Regions from separate parts of the Exiguobacterium sp. s128 genome, predicted to be linked through region 1. Evidence: a T-box and tRNA genes for the amino acid it is inferred to sense, from the RefSeq annotation. Region 1 holds a T-box; the other holds one or more tRNA genes.

Evidence for each region. The T-box of region 1 lies ahead of ileS (isoleucine--tRNA ligase). A T-box ahead of a tRNA ligase gene usually reads a tRNA of that ligase, here a tRNA-Ile.
Region 2: it has a tRNA-Ile gene. The T-box ahead of ileS (isoleucine--tRNA ligase) is inferred to sense a tRNA for this amino acid. The anticodon was not compared.

The regions. Positions count from the first base shown of each region.
Region 1 is NZ_JACSMT010000010.1:39,271-46,658, forward strand. It holds gene ftsZ (cell division protein FtsZ) at 1-1,081, shown strand, start outside; gene pgeF (peptidoglycan editing factor PgeF) at 1,163-1,939, shown strand; gene KNQ13_RS06085 (YggS family pyridoxal phosphate-dependent enzyme) at 1,926-2,597, shown strand; gene KNQ13_RS06090 (cell division protein SepF) at 2,800-3,123, shown strand; gene KNQ13_RS06095 (YggT family protein) at 3,126-3,398, shown strand; gene KNQ13_RS06100 (YlmH family RNA-binding protein) at 3,398-4,171, shown strand; gene KNQ13_RS06105 (DivIVA domain-containing protein) at 4,198-4,719, shown strand; T-box leader at 4,720-4,950, shown strand; gene ileS (isoleucine--tRNA ligase) at 5,007-7,388, shown strand, end outside.
Region 2 is NZ_JACSMT010000002.1:14,943-22,330, reverse strand. It holds gene KNQ13_RS01215 (Na/Pi cotransporter family protein) at 1-1,591, shown strand, start outside; tRNA gene KNQ13_RS01210 (tRNA-Met) at 1,711-1,784, shown strand; tRNA gene KNQ13_RS01205 (tRNA-Ile) at 1,796-1,869, shown strand; gene KNQ13_RS01200 (alpha-amylase) at 2,001-3,461, shown strand; gene KNQ13_RS01195 (superoxide dismutase) at 3,555-4,163, shown strand; gene KNQ13_RS01190 (peptidoglycan D,D-transpeptidase FtsI family protein) at 4,304-6,376, shown strand; gene KNQ13_RS01185 (PstS family phosphate ABC transporter substrate-binding protein) at 6,601-7,388, shown strand, end outside.

The sequences.
Region 1 (7,388 bases):
TGTCAACCGAATGATTGAACATGGTGTCCAAGGCGTAGAATTCATCGCTGTCAATACGGATGCACAAGCGTTAAATATGTCTAAAGCTGATGTTAAGCTTCAATTGGGTGCAAAATTGACACGCGGTCTCGGTGCCGGAGCGAATCCGGAAATCGGGAAGAAAGCGGCAGAAGAAAGCCGTGAGCAGTTGACGGAAATTCTGTCTGGTGCCGATATGGTCTTTGTCACTGCTGGAATGGGTGGTGGTACCGGAACAGGTGCTGCACCGGTCATCGCGGAGATTTCTAAAGAAATCGGGGCACTTACTGTAGGTGTCGTTACAAAACCATTTATGTTTGAAGGACGTAAACGGATGCAGCACGCTGTATCTGGCGTACAGAACTTCAAGGAGAAAGTCGATACTTTAATCGTCATCCCGAATGATAAATTACTTGAAATCGTCGATCGCAACACACCGATGCTCGAAGCGTTTAAAGAAGCCGATAATGTGCTTCGTCAAGGGGTTCAAGGGATTACGGATTTAATCGCCGTTCCTGGTCTCATCAACTTGGACTTCGCTGATGTAAAGACGATCATGACGGAAAAAGGTTCAGCCTTGATGGGTGTTGGTGTCGCAACTGGTGAACACCGTGCGACAGAAGCCGCCAAAAAAGCAATTTCAAGTCCATTGCTTGAAACGTCAATCGAAGGTGCAAAAGGTGTTTTGATGAACATTACGGGAAGTGCGAACCTGAGCCTCTACGAGGTAACGGAAGCGGCCCAAATCGTTCAAAGTGCTGCTGATGAGGAAGTTAACTTGATCTTCGGCTCAGTCATCAATGACAACTTAGAAGATGAAATCATCGTCACAGTCATTGCAACTGAATTTGAAAACGAACCACTCGATTTCGAAATTCCTTCCGCACAAGAGATGATGAAAAACTTGCTCAAGAAAAAGCAAGCGAGTCCGTCACCAGTGGCAGAAGAACCAAAACCACAAGTCGAAGAGACACCTAGTAGCTCGAACCAAGAACCAGCGAGAGGGTCAGATGTCGAAGAGACGATGGATATTCCTTCTTTCCTTCGTCGGAATAATCGTTAATCCGGTATTCCAGAGACACAACTGCTAGACAAGAGGTGTCGCGTAAGCGACACCTCTTTTTTTAAAAAAGGATGGGATGAGATGTTTGGTCAATGGATAAAATGGGATACCCCAACAGGAACCGTTCGAGCAGCATTTACGACAAAGTTTTCAGCACCACATGGAAATGGAAATCTTGGACTCCATGTCAATGATGAGGCAGCGGGAGTCATCGAAAATCGTCAAGTCATCGTCCGACAAATGGAGTTGTCGCTTGAAAATTCAGTCTGGGCAGAACAGGTTCATGGCAATCATGTCGAGCAGGTGACGACACTTGACTCTGGTCGGGGAGCGTCGGATTATGAGACGGCGGTCAAAGGTACGGATGCCTTGGTGACGACGGATTCTAACGTCTTGATGATGATGATGTTCGCGGACTGCGTTCCTCTTGTTTTTTGTGACCCGCGAACGGGTACCATTGCGAATGCACATGCGGGATGGCGGGGAACGGTAGCGAACATCGTCGAGGCAACGTTAACGAAAATGGAGCAGGCAGGAGCAGATCGTTCTTCCATTCAGATGGTGATTGGTCCGTCGATTCGCGAATGTTGTTATGAAGTCGATGGTCCAGTACTAGAAGCAATCGACCGACTTCAACTAGAGGAATCTCCTTATACTAAAAAAGGAAACGGAAAAGCGATGTTATCGCTTCAAAAAACAAACGCGATGTTAGCGGAGCGGAGTGGAGTCGGGGACGTACTCGATACAGGAATTTGTACGAACTGCCAGGCCGCCGACTATTTTTCCTATCGCCATGGCGATCATGGAGGACGATTCGCCAGTTTGATTGTAAAGGAGTCTCTCGATGTCGATTTCTGAAAACGTACGATTGGTTCAGCAAAATATGAAACAGGCACATGAAAAGACAGATCAAAAAAAGCAGGTACAATTGATCGGCGTGACGAAATCAGTGTCAAGTGAAGTCGCTGCCGAGTTGCTCGCGGCAGGTGTGACGGCCCTCGGTGAAAATCGTCCAGAGGGACTGACCGACAAACAAGCAGCTCTCGGCCGTGATGTGTGCGAATGGCATTTTATCGGTACACTTCAAACCCGTAAAGTCCGCCAAGTCATCGATCAGATTGATGTCTTACATTCATTGGATCGCCTTCACCTAGCAGAAGAGATCAACAAGCGAGCGAAACGACCGGTTGATTGTTTTGTCCAGGTCAATGTATCCGGTGAAGAATCGAAACAAGGGATCGAACCAACTGACTTACACTCATTTTTACATGAAGTGGGGCAGTATCCGATGGTTCGTGTCATCGGATTGATGACGATGGCACCATTGACGGAAGATACAGATACGATTCGATCGGTCTTTCAATCGCTTCGTCAATTACGCGATGAAGTAGCGGTCCGTCATCTGCCGTACGCACCGTGTACGGAACTATCGATGGGTATGTCTTCCGACTACGAGATTGCCATCGAAGAAGGGGCGACGTACGTCCGGGTTGGTACTGTTTTGGTACAACCATAAAACTGTCCAGAAATGTGAAAGGAGAATCGATATGGGATTCAAATCGAAAATGCAAAATCTGTTTCTTGGTAACACAGACGATTTAGACGAACTCGAATATGAAAATGATGCTACAATAAATAAAGGTAGAGGTGCTTCACAGCAAGAATATGAGGAGTTTTACGAGGAATCTACCCCGAGTATTACTCAAAAGGAGGACCCTGTGAGACAATCCAACATCGTGCCAATCCATACTAAAAAGACAAAGTCACAAGTCATCTTAAGTGAACCGCGTGTGTTTAACGAAGCGCAGGAAATTGGAGAACATCTTCGCCAAAATCGTGCCGTTATCGTGAACATGCAACGGATGTCGAAAGATCAATCACGCCAAATGATTAATTTCTTGTCGGGTGTCGTGTTTGCTCTTGATGGGACGATTACGACGATTAGTCAAAATACACTCCTCTGTGTTCCGAACAACGTCGAGTTAGCCGGGAGTATTTCGAACTTACTCGGAGAAGACGATATCAACCATAAGGGGTGGTAAGCATGGATTCACAAGTCATGTACGCAATCGGGCGTACATTGAGTACGTTACTTCAATATTACAGTTACGTGATGATCGGTTACATTTTACTTTCCTGGTTCCCGAATGCTCGGGAATCTAAATTCGGTCAAGTATTAGCGATGCTAGTCGAACCGTTCCTCGCACCGTTCCGACGGATTATCCCGCCCATCGGAGGTATGCTTGACATTTCACCAATCGTTGCCTTTCTGGTGCTTAATCTGGCACAGTCAGGTATTCGAGCAATCTTCTTGTAATGAGTGTATACGATCACTATCGTGGACATGAGCGGGAGTTTGTCGATCTCGTCTTGAACTGGATCGACCATGTCGAAGCGACCTATACGTTTAAATTAACTGATTTTTTGGATCCACGTGAACAACAGATCACACGAGAACTCGTCGGAACGAAATGTGCCCTCTTTTTTGAGGGCGGTTTCGAAGGCGCAGAACGACAACGTGCTTTGATTGCACCTGATTACTACGATCTCGATGCAAACGATTTTGATATTGCCATTTATCGTATCCATTATCCTACCAAATTCGTAGAATTGTCGCATCGACAGGTCACAGGGACATTGTTGAACGTCGGGCTGAAGCGAGGGAAATTTGGGGACGTCGTGATTCAAGATCAAGTCGTTCAGTTTGCGGTCGCAAAAGAAGTGTCTTCGTATATCGAAGCCAACGTCGAGCGTGCCGGAAAAACCAAAATCCGTTTGTCGGTCGTTGATTTCGAAGAACAGCTGAAAACCAAGGAGCAGGAATGGCAAGAAGAGTTAGGGTTTGTCAGCTCCTTACGTTTTGATACCGTGGTCAGTGAAATTCTTGGTTTTTCACGACAAAAAGCACAAAGCTTGATTAAACAAGGTGAAAGTAAAGTCAACTATAAAATCGTGGAAGATCCTAGTTTTCTGTTAGAAGAAGGGGATTTATTGTCCCTTCGTGGAACAGGACGTGTCAAGCTGATTGCCGTCCTCGGCTCAACGAAACGGGATCGAATCAAATTGCAATACGGTCTGTTAAAAGGGTAACCAACAAGCTGAGGGAGGATTTCATCATGCCATTGACGCCACTTGATATTCACAATAAGGAATTTACACGTAAGTTTCGCGGCTATGACGAAGATGAGGTCAATGAATTTCTTGATCAAGTCATCAAGGATTTTGAATTGTTATTACGAGAAAACCGCCAACAACAAGAAGTCATTCAAAACATGCAATCCCGTGTCGATTATTTTAGCTCGATGGAAGGAACATTAAACAAATCCATCATCGTAGCGCAAGAAGCCGCCGAAGAAGTGAAAGCCAACGCGACGAAAGAAGCGAGCTTGATCGTCAAACAAGCCGAACGTGAGGCAGAACAGCTCCAAGATGCTGCGCAACGTCGTGCCCAACGAACAGACTTCGAGGTCGAGCAAATGCGTAAAAAAATCGAGCTCTATCGAAACCGGTTTAAAGTATTGATCGATGCGCAGATGGAATTACTGACAAGCCATGACTGGGATGCGTTTGATAGTTCGACCCGCGGTGCGCTTGACGAGATTCCGGCAGTTGCGTATAATGACGACGATGTCATATAAGTTAAATCAATGAGAAGGACACGTCTTTTATCAAGATACTGTCAGCGAATCGGGGACTGGTGTGAGCCCGATCAGTAAATGAAAAAGGATATCCCCTTTGAGTACGAAACTGAACGCTTGATCAGTAAGTTTCGTCGTTTCGCCTCCGTTATCAGGCTCTTAAGTGGTAATCCGTATGTCAGGGTTGCTAGTAGGGTGGTACCGCGAGTTCAAGCCAAACTCGTCCCTATCAGGGATGAGCTTGGCTTTTTTTGTACGTAAAATACAGACAAGTGAGGGATTGCCAGATGGAGTACAAAGATACGTTATTGATGATGAAAACCGAATTTTTGATGCGAGGTAACTTACCAAAACGCGAACCGGACATGCAAGCACGATGGAACGAGATGAACTTGTATGAAGCGGTCCAGGAAAAAAATGTTGGGAAACCGACGTTCATCTTGCATGATGGTCCTCCCTATGCCAATGGTGATATCCATATGGGACATGGTTTAAATAAAGTCTTAAAAGACATCGTCGTTCGTTACAAATCCATGAACGGTTTCCGTTCGCCGTACGTCCCAGGTTGGGATACGCACGGATTACCGATTGAAACGGCCCTTCAAAAAGCGGGTGTCGACCGGAAATCGATGTCGGTTGCTGAATTCCGCAAGTTATGTGCGAAATATGCACTCGAGCAAGTCGATCATCAACGTGAACAGTTCAAACGCCTTGGTGTGTTAGGGGATTATGATAACCCCTACATCACGTTGCAACCGGAATTCGAAGCGGCACAAATTCGTCTGTTTGGTGATATGGCAAACAAAGGCTATATTTACAAAGGAAAAAAACCAGTCTATTGGTCGCCTTCTTCGGAATCCGCTCTTGCAGAGGCAGAAATCGAATATCAAGATAAACGTTCTGCTGCCATCTACGTCGCCTTCCAAGTCATGGACGGGAAAAACATTCTTGAACCAACGGATCATTTCGTCATCTGGACGACGACACCTTGGACGATTCCGGCGAACCTTGGGATTTCCGTCAGCGGTGAGTTGACGTATGCGCGGATCGAATACCAAGGCAAAGGTTATATCGTTGCCGAGACACTTGTACCGGAAGTCATCGAAGCATTAGGTTGGGGAGAAGCGACGGTCGGTCGTGTCTTCAACGGAGCAGACTTCGAATACATCAAAGCGAAACATCCGCTTTATGACCGTGAGTCCCTCGTCATGCTTGGCGATCATGTCACGGCGGAAGCAACCGGTGTCGTCCATACAGCTCCTGGACACGGGGAAGATGACTTTAGAATCGGTCAGGCGTATGGACTGGATGTCCTTTGCCCAGTCGATGATAAAGGTGTCATGACGGCAGAAGCACCTGGTTTTGAAGGCATGTTCTATGAAGATGCCAACAAAGAAATCGGAATTGCGTTAGAAGAAGCCGGCGCGTTGTTGAAATTGTCGTTCATCAAACACTCGTATCCACACGATTGGCGGACGAAAAAACCGGTCATCTTCCGGGCGACACCCCAGTGGTTCGCTTCGATCAAAGATTTCCGTGCGGAGATCCTGGATGAGATCAAAGGCGTTCAATGGGTACCGGAATGGGGCGAAACACGTCTCCACAATATGTTCAAAGACCGGGGAGACTGGGTCATTTCGCGTCAGCGTGCGTGGGGCGTACCACTGCCGATCTTCTATGCAGAAGATGGCACAGAAATCGTCACACCGGAAACGATTGACCATATCGCGAATCTGTTCGCAGCACACGGATCAAACGTCTGGTATGAGCGCGAAGCCATCGATTTGCTACCTGAAGGCTTTACGCATCCGGCAAGTCCAAACGGTCTTTTCAAAAAAGAAACGGACATCATGGATGTCTGGTTTGACTCCGGTTCGTCACATGCGGGTGTGTTAGAAGCACGTCCGGAGCTCGAACGTCCGGCGGATCTCTATCTCGAAGGATCGGACCAATACCGTGGGTGGTTCAACTCATCCCTTTCGACAGCAGTCGCAACGACAGGGAAAGCGCCATATAAAGCGGTCGTCAGTCACGGATTCGTCCTTGACGGACAAGGACGGAAGATGTCGAAATCCATCGGAAATACGATTGCGCCGATCCAAATCATGCAACAGTTTGGTGCTGAGATTCTCCGTCTGTGGGTGGCTTCCGTCGATTATCAATCAGATGTTCGTGCTTCGATGGACAACTTCAAACAAGTTTCGGAATCGTACCGGAAAATCCGGAACACGGTCCGCTTCTTACTCGGAAACCTGGATCAATTCGATCACACGACACATCGTGTCGCGTTTGCTGACTTGCCGGAATCGGATCGTTTCATGCGGACGAAACTGGACCAACTGGTTGGAAAAGTCAAAGCAGCGTATGATGCGTATGACTTCATGGCAGTGTATCAACTGTTGCATAACTTCTGTGTCCTTGATCTGTCATCGTTCTATCTCGATTACACGAAGGATATCTTATACATCGAAAAAGAAGATGCACCGGCGCGTCGTGCCGTTCAAACGGTCATGTATGACACGGTCGTCACGTTGTTACAATTGATGGCACCGGTCTTACCGCATACGGCAGACGAAGCATGGGAATTCGTTCCGGGTGTCGAGACAGCAAGTATCTTCTTGACGGATCTTCCGGAAACACCGGAAGTATCGGAAGAGGGTCTAGCGTTG
Region 2 (7,388 bases), on a different contig from region 1:
TATTTTCCTATTCGGTATTAAGTATATGGGAGATGGTCTTCAAAAAACAGCAGGAGACCGTCTGCGGTATATTTTAGATAAATATACGTCAAACCCGCTGCTCGGAATTTTAGCGGGTATTGTCGTCACAGTTTTGATTCAGTCGTCATCTGGTACGACCGTCATCGTCGTCGGTCTCGTCAGCGCAGGTCTGATGAACTTACGGCAAGCGATTGGTGTCGTCATGGGGGCGAACATCGGAACAACGATCACGGCCTTCATCATCGGCTTTAACGTCAAGGAAGCAGCACTCCCGGCGATCGCGCTTGGAGCGTTTCTGATCTTCTTCTTCAATAAAGAACGTATTCAATACATCGGACAGATCTTCTTTGGATTTGGTGCACTTTTCTATGGATTGACGCTCATGGGCGACGGGATGGCACCACTGGAGTCAAGCGAATGGTTCCGCGAACTGACAGTGTCGATGTCAGACAATCCGATTCTTGGTGTGTTTGTCGGAACGATTTTTACGATTCTTGTCCAATCTTCCTCTGCAACGATTGGGATTTTGCAAGAGTTATATGATGGCGGGATGATCGATATCAAGGCTGCGTTACCCGTCTTATTCGGTGATAATATCGGAACGACGATTACGGCGGTTCTTGCGGCACTCGGTGCTTCGATTGCAGCAAAACGGACAGCTGCGGCGCACGTCATCTTCAACATCGTCGGAACGATTCTATTTTTGATTGCTTTGCCTGTATTCTCGAGTTTCATCACCTGGATTACAGGAGCGCTTGATCTTGAACCGAAAATGCAAATTGCTTTTGCACACGGAACGTTTAATGTCGTCAACACGTTGATTCAATGTTGGTTCATCGCACAAATCGCATGGCTCGTCCAAAAAGTCGTTCCGGGTACGGATACGACGGTCGACTCAAAACCACGTCACTTGGATCAAAACATCCTCAATCAATCATCGTCACTTGCATTGAATCAAGCGAAGCTGGAAGTATTGCGGATGGGTGAATTCTCTAAAGAAGCACTTGGTAAAGCACATCGTTATACGCAGTCACATGACAAAAAAGATGTATCAGAAGCAGATCAAATCGAGTATGCGATCAATCATTTGAACACTGAAGTAACAAGTTATCTCGTCAAAGTGGCGGCACATGATCTGTCAGAGCGAGAATCAAACGATCATTCGCTCTTGATGCATGCGGTCAATGACTTCGAACGGATTGGTGATCACGTCGAGAACGTCATCGAACTCGTCGACTTCCAAATCGTCAACCGGATTGTCTTTACGAGTCAAGCGAAAAAAGAGTTGGATGAGATGTATGTCCTGACTCAAAAAATCGTTGAGACGGCCATCAAAGCAGTCGAGCTCGATGATGTCTCGTTAGCACGTCAAGTGCTTGAGTTAGAAGGAAAACTTGATTCCCTTGAACGTTCATTCCGTAAACACCACGTCTTGCGTGTTAATGCAGGGGAGTGTACCGGTCAAGCCGGAATGATTTTCGTTGATTTACTATCGAACTTGGAACGAATTGGCGATCATGCCGTTAACATTACGGACCTCGTACTTGAACAACGTTCAGGAACAGCCTGAATGGGGAGATGAAACAAGAGGAATTTCTGAAAAGAAATTCCTCTTTGTTTTTGTGAGATAGTTTATTGACATTCGAGTTTGATTTTAGTAATCTGATATTAGTTGTTTCAAACTATCATGGCGGTGTAGCTCAGCTGGCTAGAGCGTACGGTTCATACCCGTGAGGTCGTGGGTTCGACTCCCTCCGCCGCTACTATTACTTAAGGACCCTTAGCTCAGCTGGTTAGAGCTGACGGCTCATAACCGTCCGGTCGCAGGTTCGAGTCCTGCAGGGTCCATTGTAGAAACGCACACTCTTTTTTTGAGAGGGTGCGTTTATTTTTGCTTTCTTGGGGAATATTAAAGATATTGTAATAATGTTCATACAATACTATTCATACTATGGCAATTTAAGGGAGAGCGAAGAGAGATGGAACGTAACCATACAATGATGCAGTTTTTTGAGTGGCATGTAGAAAATGATGGGAAGCATTGGCAACGCTTGAAAGAGAGAGCGCCGAAACTGCGTGCTGCAGGCATCACATCTGTTTGGATTCCACCCGCATCAAAGGGGCAATCAGATGAAGATACAGGGTATGGCATTTACGATGTCTATGATTTAGGGGAATTCGATCAAAAAGGAACGGTCCGGACGAAATACGGGACAAAAGATGAATTGATTGAAGCGATACAAGTTGCCCATGAAAATGACATTGCCGTCTATGCAGACGTCGTCATGAACCATAAAGCGGCAGCGGATGAATTAGAAACGATTAAAGTCGTGGAAGTCCACCCGGAAGACCGTTCACAAGAAATTTCAGAAGAATTCGAAATCGATGCGTGGACGAAGTTTACGTTCCCGGGTCGAAACGGTAAATACTCTGATTTCATCTGGACACATGAGTTCTTCAATGGAACGGATTTTGATGCACGTGAAGAAAAAACGGGTGTCTTTAAGATTTCCGGTAAAAATAAAGACTGGAACGACCAAGTGGATGATGAGTTCGGTAACTATGATTACTTGATGTTCGCAAACATTGATTACAACCACCCAGAAGTACGTCAAGAGATGATCGATTGGGGGAATTGGTTCAAAGACACAATCAATTGCCAAGGGTTCCGGTTGGATGCCATCAAACACATCAACTATGAGTTCGTCAATGAATTCGCAAAATCGATGATTGGAGATAATCCGGAAGGTTTTTATATGGTCGGTGAGTTCTGGAAATCGGATTTAGATGATTGCCGTCAATTTTTAGACAGTGTGGATTATACGATCGATTTGTTTGATGTGCCGCTTCATTATAAATTCCATGAAGCGTCGCAACAGGGACAAGAATTTGACTTGACGACGTTATTTGCAGATACACTCGTTGAGTCGCACCCGACAAACGCGGTGACGTTTGTTGATAACCATGACTCGCAACCAGGTGAATCGCTTGAATCGTGGATTGACGACTGGTTCAAACAACATGCCTATGCATCGGTACTCCTTCGTAAAGACGGTTATCCATGTGTCTTCTATGGCGACTACTATGGTGTCCAAGGACCTCATCCGGTCGAAGGCAAAAAAGAGATGATCAATGCTTTGTTGTATGCCCGTTACCATAAAGCATATGGCGAACAAGAAGATTACCTCGACGATCCACATTGTGTCGGTTGGGTCCGTCGTGGTGTCGAAGAATTCCCGAACTCGGGCTGTGCGGTCTTACTGTCGAACGCGGATATGTGTGAAAAACGGATGTTCGTTGGTGAATCACGTGCGGGAGAGCATTGGTTCGATTATACGAATCACCAGGAAGAACCGGTCGTCATCGATGAAGAAGGATTTGGTGTGTTCCCGGTTCCAGGCGGCGGCGTTTCTGTATTCGCTCCACGTGACGAACAGTAATTTATAAGGGTGATTGCTTGCGCCTGACCAACTATTTTTGCTAGTCTTAAAGAGTACTGAAATTCCGAAAATAGGATAAAGGGGGACATGAAAATGTCAAAATTTGAATTACCAGAACTCGGCTACGCTTATGATGCGCTAGAGCCACATATCGATGCTCGTACGATGGAGATTCACCACTCTAAACACCACAACACGTATGTCACGAACGTCAACGCGGCACTTGAAGGGTCAGAGCACGAAGGGAAATCACTTGAAGAGTTGCTTCAAAACCTTGATTCGCTTCCGGCAAACATTCAAACAGCTGTCCGCAACAACGGTGGTGGACATTGGAATCACTCGTTCTTCTGGAAACTCTTGAAAAAGAATGACGGAGCGGCTCCGACTGGCGAACTTGCTTCAGCAATCGACGAGTCATTTGGTTCATTCGATGCGTTCAAAGATGCATTCGCAAAAGCAGCAACAACACGTTTTGGTTCAGGTTGGGCATGGCTCATCGTCGACGGTGGCAAATTGGCTGTCGTATCGACACCAAACCAAGATACACCAGTCATGGAAGGCAAAACGCCAATTCTTGGACTTGATGTTTGGGAACATGCGTATTACCTCAACTACCAAAACCGTCGTCCAGACTACATCACTGCGTTCTTTAACGTCGTTGATTGGGATCACGTTGCGAAGCTTTACGCTGACGCAAAATAAAGACAAGGTAAAAGAATCGGTTTCCCGAAACGGAAACCGGTTCTTTTTTTTATGCGGAAAATGATGGGATAGGTTGTTATGGAAAGTTTCCTTCTATATAATGAAACAAGATGACTTTTTGAACGATAGGGGAGTACGCCATGGCGAAACGAATCACGGTAAGAGGGAAACGGCGGAACCACCTGCCGCTTCGCTTGAATTTAATGTTCTTTGTAGTATTTTTATTGTTTGCGATTTTAATTTTCCGCTTAGGTGTCGTACAAATCGTCAACGGTGAGAAAATATCACGGGAAGTCCAAAAAACAGAGATGATTGCCTCCAAGTACGAGGTACCACGCGGAAAGATTTACGATCGGGATGGACGACTGTTAGTCGATACGATTTCGAAGTATTCAATCGTCTACCGCCGTTCTCAAAACACAAAGGTTGACGAGCGGATTGAGATTGCATCACGCCTTGCAGCCATCATCAAGTTGCCAAAAGACGATTGGAAAGTAACAGAGCGGGATATGAAGGATTACTGGATTGCCGTCAACGGTGACGAGTCAGACCGTCGTTATGAACAAGCGGTTAAAGAGAAGTATCCGGATGCTGAAACACGTGATGAATTATCGATTTCGGAACAAGATCAACTTCGTCTCGATACGATTACAGAAAAAGATATCGACTTTGATGATCAGACGATGGAAATCATCGCGATCAAACACAACATGGAAGTCGGTTACGCCCTTGATCCGCAACTTGTTAAATTAGGCGCGGACGCTAAAGAGATGGCAATCATCGATGAAAACCTGGAAGAGTTAAAAGGGGTTTCTGTCGAGCCGTTTTATGAACGTTCGTACCCTTATGAAGGAACATTACGTAACATCTTCGGGAAATATTCGAAAATTCCGGCAGAGCAACAAGCGGAGTTTAAGGCAAAAGGTTATAGCTTAAATGACCGTGTCGGAACCTCATTCTTGGAACAACAATATGAAGATTTATTACGAGGGAAACCAGCGTATGATGTGTATGAAACGTTTAATGGCGAACCGGTTGGTGAACCAAACCGTGAGGAAGGCGAGTCAGGGAAAGATCTCGTTTTGACGGTTGATGCGGAATACAATAAACAAGTTGACCAAATCTTGCAGCAAGCAATCAAAATGGGTCGCGGCATGGGCAGTGGCTATCTAAAAGAAGGGTATGCCGTCGTCATGAATCCGCAGACCGGTGAAATTCTTGCCATGTCCGGACAAAAACTCGACACGTCAACGAACAAATTTAGTGATGTTGCCATCAATAACGTCTTGACGTCCCTTCAAATCGGTTCGACGATTAAGGGAGCGACGGTTGCGATGGGACTTGAGGAAGGTGTCATTCGTCAAAATGAAGTCATCAACGATGCGCCGATTACGATCGGCGGTACTAAAAAAGGGTCGTATGTCAACATGGGACCGATTACGGATCTGACGGCACTTGAACGTTCATCCAACGTCTACATGTTTAACATCGCGATGCGGATGGCAAATTATCCGAGTAATGGTGTGGCTGGTGCGAGTGTTGATGCAGCGGCGGCGATCATGCAGAACTATTACAGCCAATTTGGTCTAGGTGTCACGACGGGAATTGATTTGCCCTATGAAGCCAAAGGGGTACAAGGAACACCAGACCGTGTCACGCTCTTGATGGACCGAGTGATTGGTCAATATGATGCCTTTACACCGTTACAGGTGGCTCAGTACATCTCGACACTCGCCAATGGTGGGTATCGCGTGCAGCCTCACTTCTTAAAAGAAGTATTGGCTTCGAATTCAATCGAAGATGGAACAAAGCAAGTCGATTACAGCTTCAAAACAAATTACCTGAACCGACTCGAAGTTAGTCAAGCGAACATCGATCACGTTCGCGAAGGGTTACACCGAGTCGTCAAAGGAGAACGTGGTACGTCTAAAATCATTGCTCAGACGGGGATTGATGCGGCAGCCAAAACCGGAACGGCACAGGTCAGTGTGTATGGCGAAGATGGCATCGCACTTCGAGATGGTAGCGGACAACCGGTTCGTTCATTAAACTCGAACCTGGTCGGTTGGGCACCATACGACAATCCAGAGATGGCGTGGGCCGTGTTCCTTCCATATATGGAGCAAGAAACAGTCAACTCGAAGATTGGTCATGATTTAGTCAAAGCATACTTCAACGTCAAGGACGTTCCATGGCAGACTAAGCCAAATTAACTAGTCAAGCGAAGGTGAGGAAACTCATCTTCGTTTTTTTTGTATGGATTGACCTGTTTTTCTAATGAAGTTCAGATTGTAAACGCAGAAATACACGCCTTTACAATTCTTTTACGTTGGATTCATTTTGGTTTAATAGTTCATCCGTAGTATAAGTCTTGTAAGGAAAACGGATATAAAGTCGTAGCGTTACCAGCGACATACTTCGAGGAGGAAAATTAATCATGTCTTGGATGAAAAAAACAGCTCTTATCACAACGGTAGCGTCAATCGCAGTAGTCGGTGCGGCATGCGGAAATGACAAAGGTGGCTCTTCAAGTTCTTCTGATCTTTCAGGAAAGATCGCAGTAGATGGATCTTCAACAGTCTTCCCAATCATGGAAGCAGTCGGTGAAGAGTATTCAATCGAACAACCAGACGTCGACGTGACAGTCGGAGTATCCGGAACGGGTGGCGGATTCAAACGTTTTGTCGTTGGTGAAACGGATCTTTCAAACGCGTCACGTGAAATCAAAGATGAAGAAGCAGCGGAAGCTGAAAAAAATAACATTGAATATACACGCTTATCCCTTGCACTTGACGGTTTGACAGTCGCTGTCAGCAAACAAAATACATGGGTCAAGGAATTGACACTCGATCAACTGAACAAGATGTGGCTCGATCCAAACATCAAGACGTGGAAAGATGTTGATCCATCATACCCGGCAGAACCAATCAAATTCTTCAGCCCGGGTAAAGATTCAGGAACGTTTGATTATTTCGATGAAGAAGTATTAGATGAAAAAGATATGCGTAAAGACGTTCAGCTCTCAGAAGACGATAACGTTCTTGTCAAAGGGGTTGAAGGCACAAAAGGTGCAATCGGATACTTCGGTTATGCCTACTACGCAGAAAATAAAGACAAGCTAAAAGAAGTTCCACTCTCAGCTGAAGGAAAAGATGCGGTTGATCCGACACCAGAAACAATCAATGACCTGTCTTACCCACTGTCGCGTGAGATTTACACGTACGT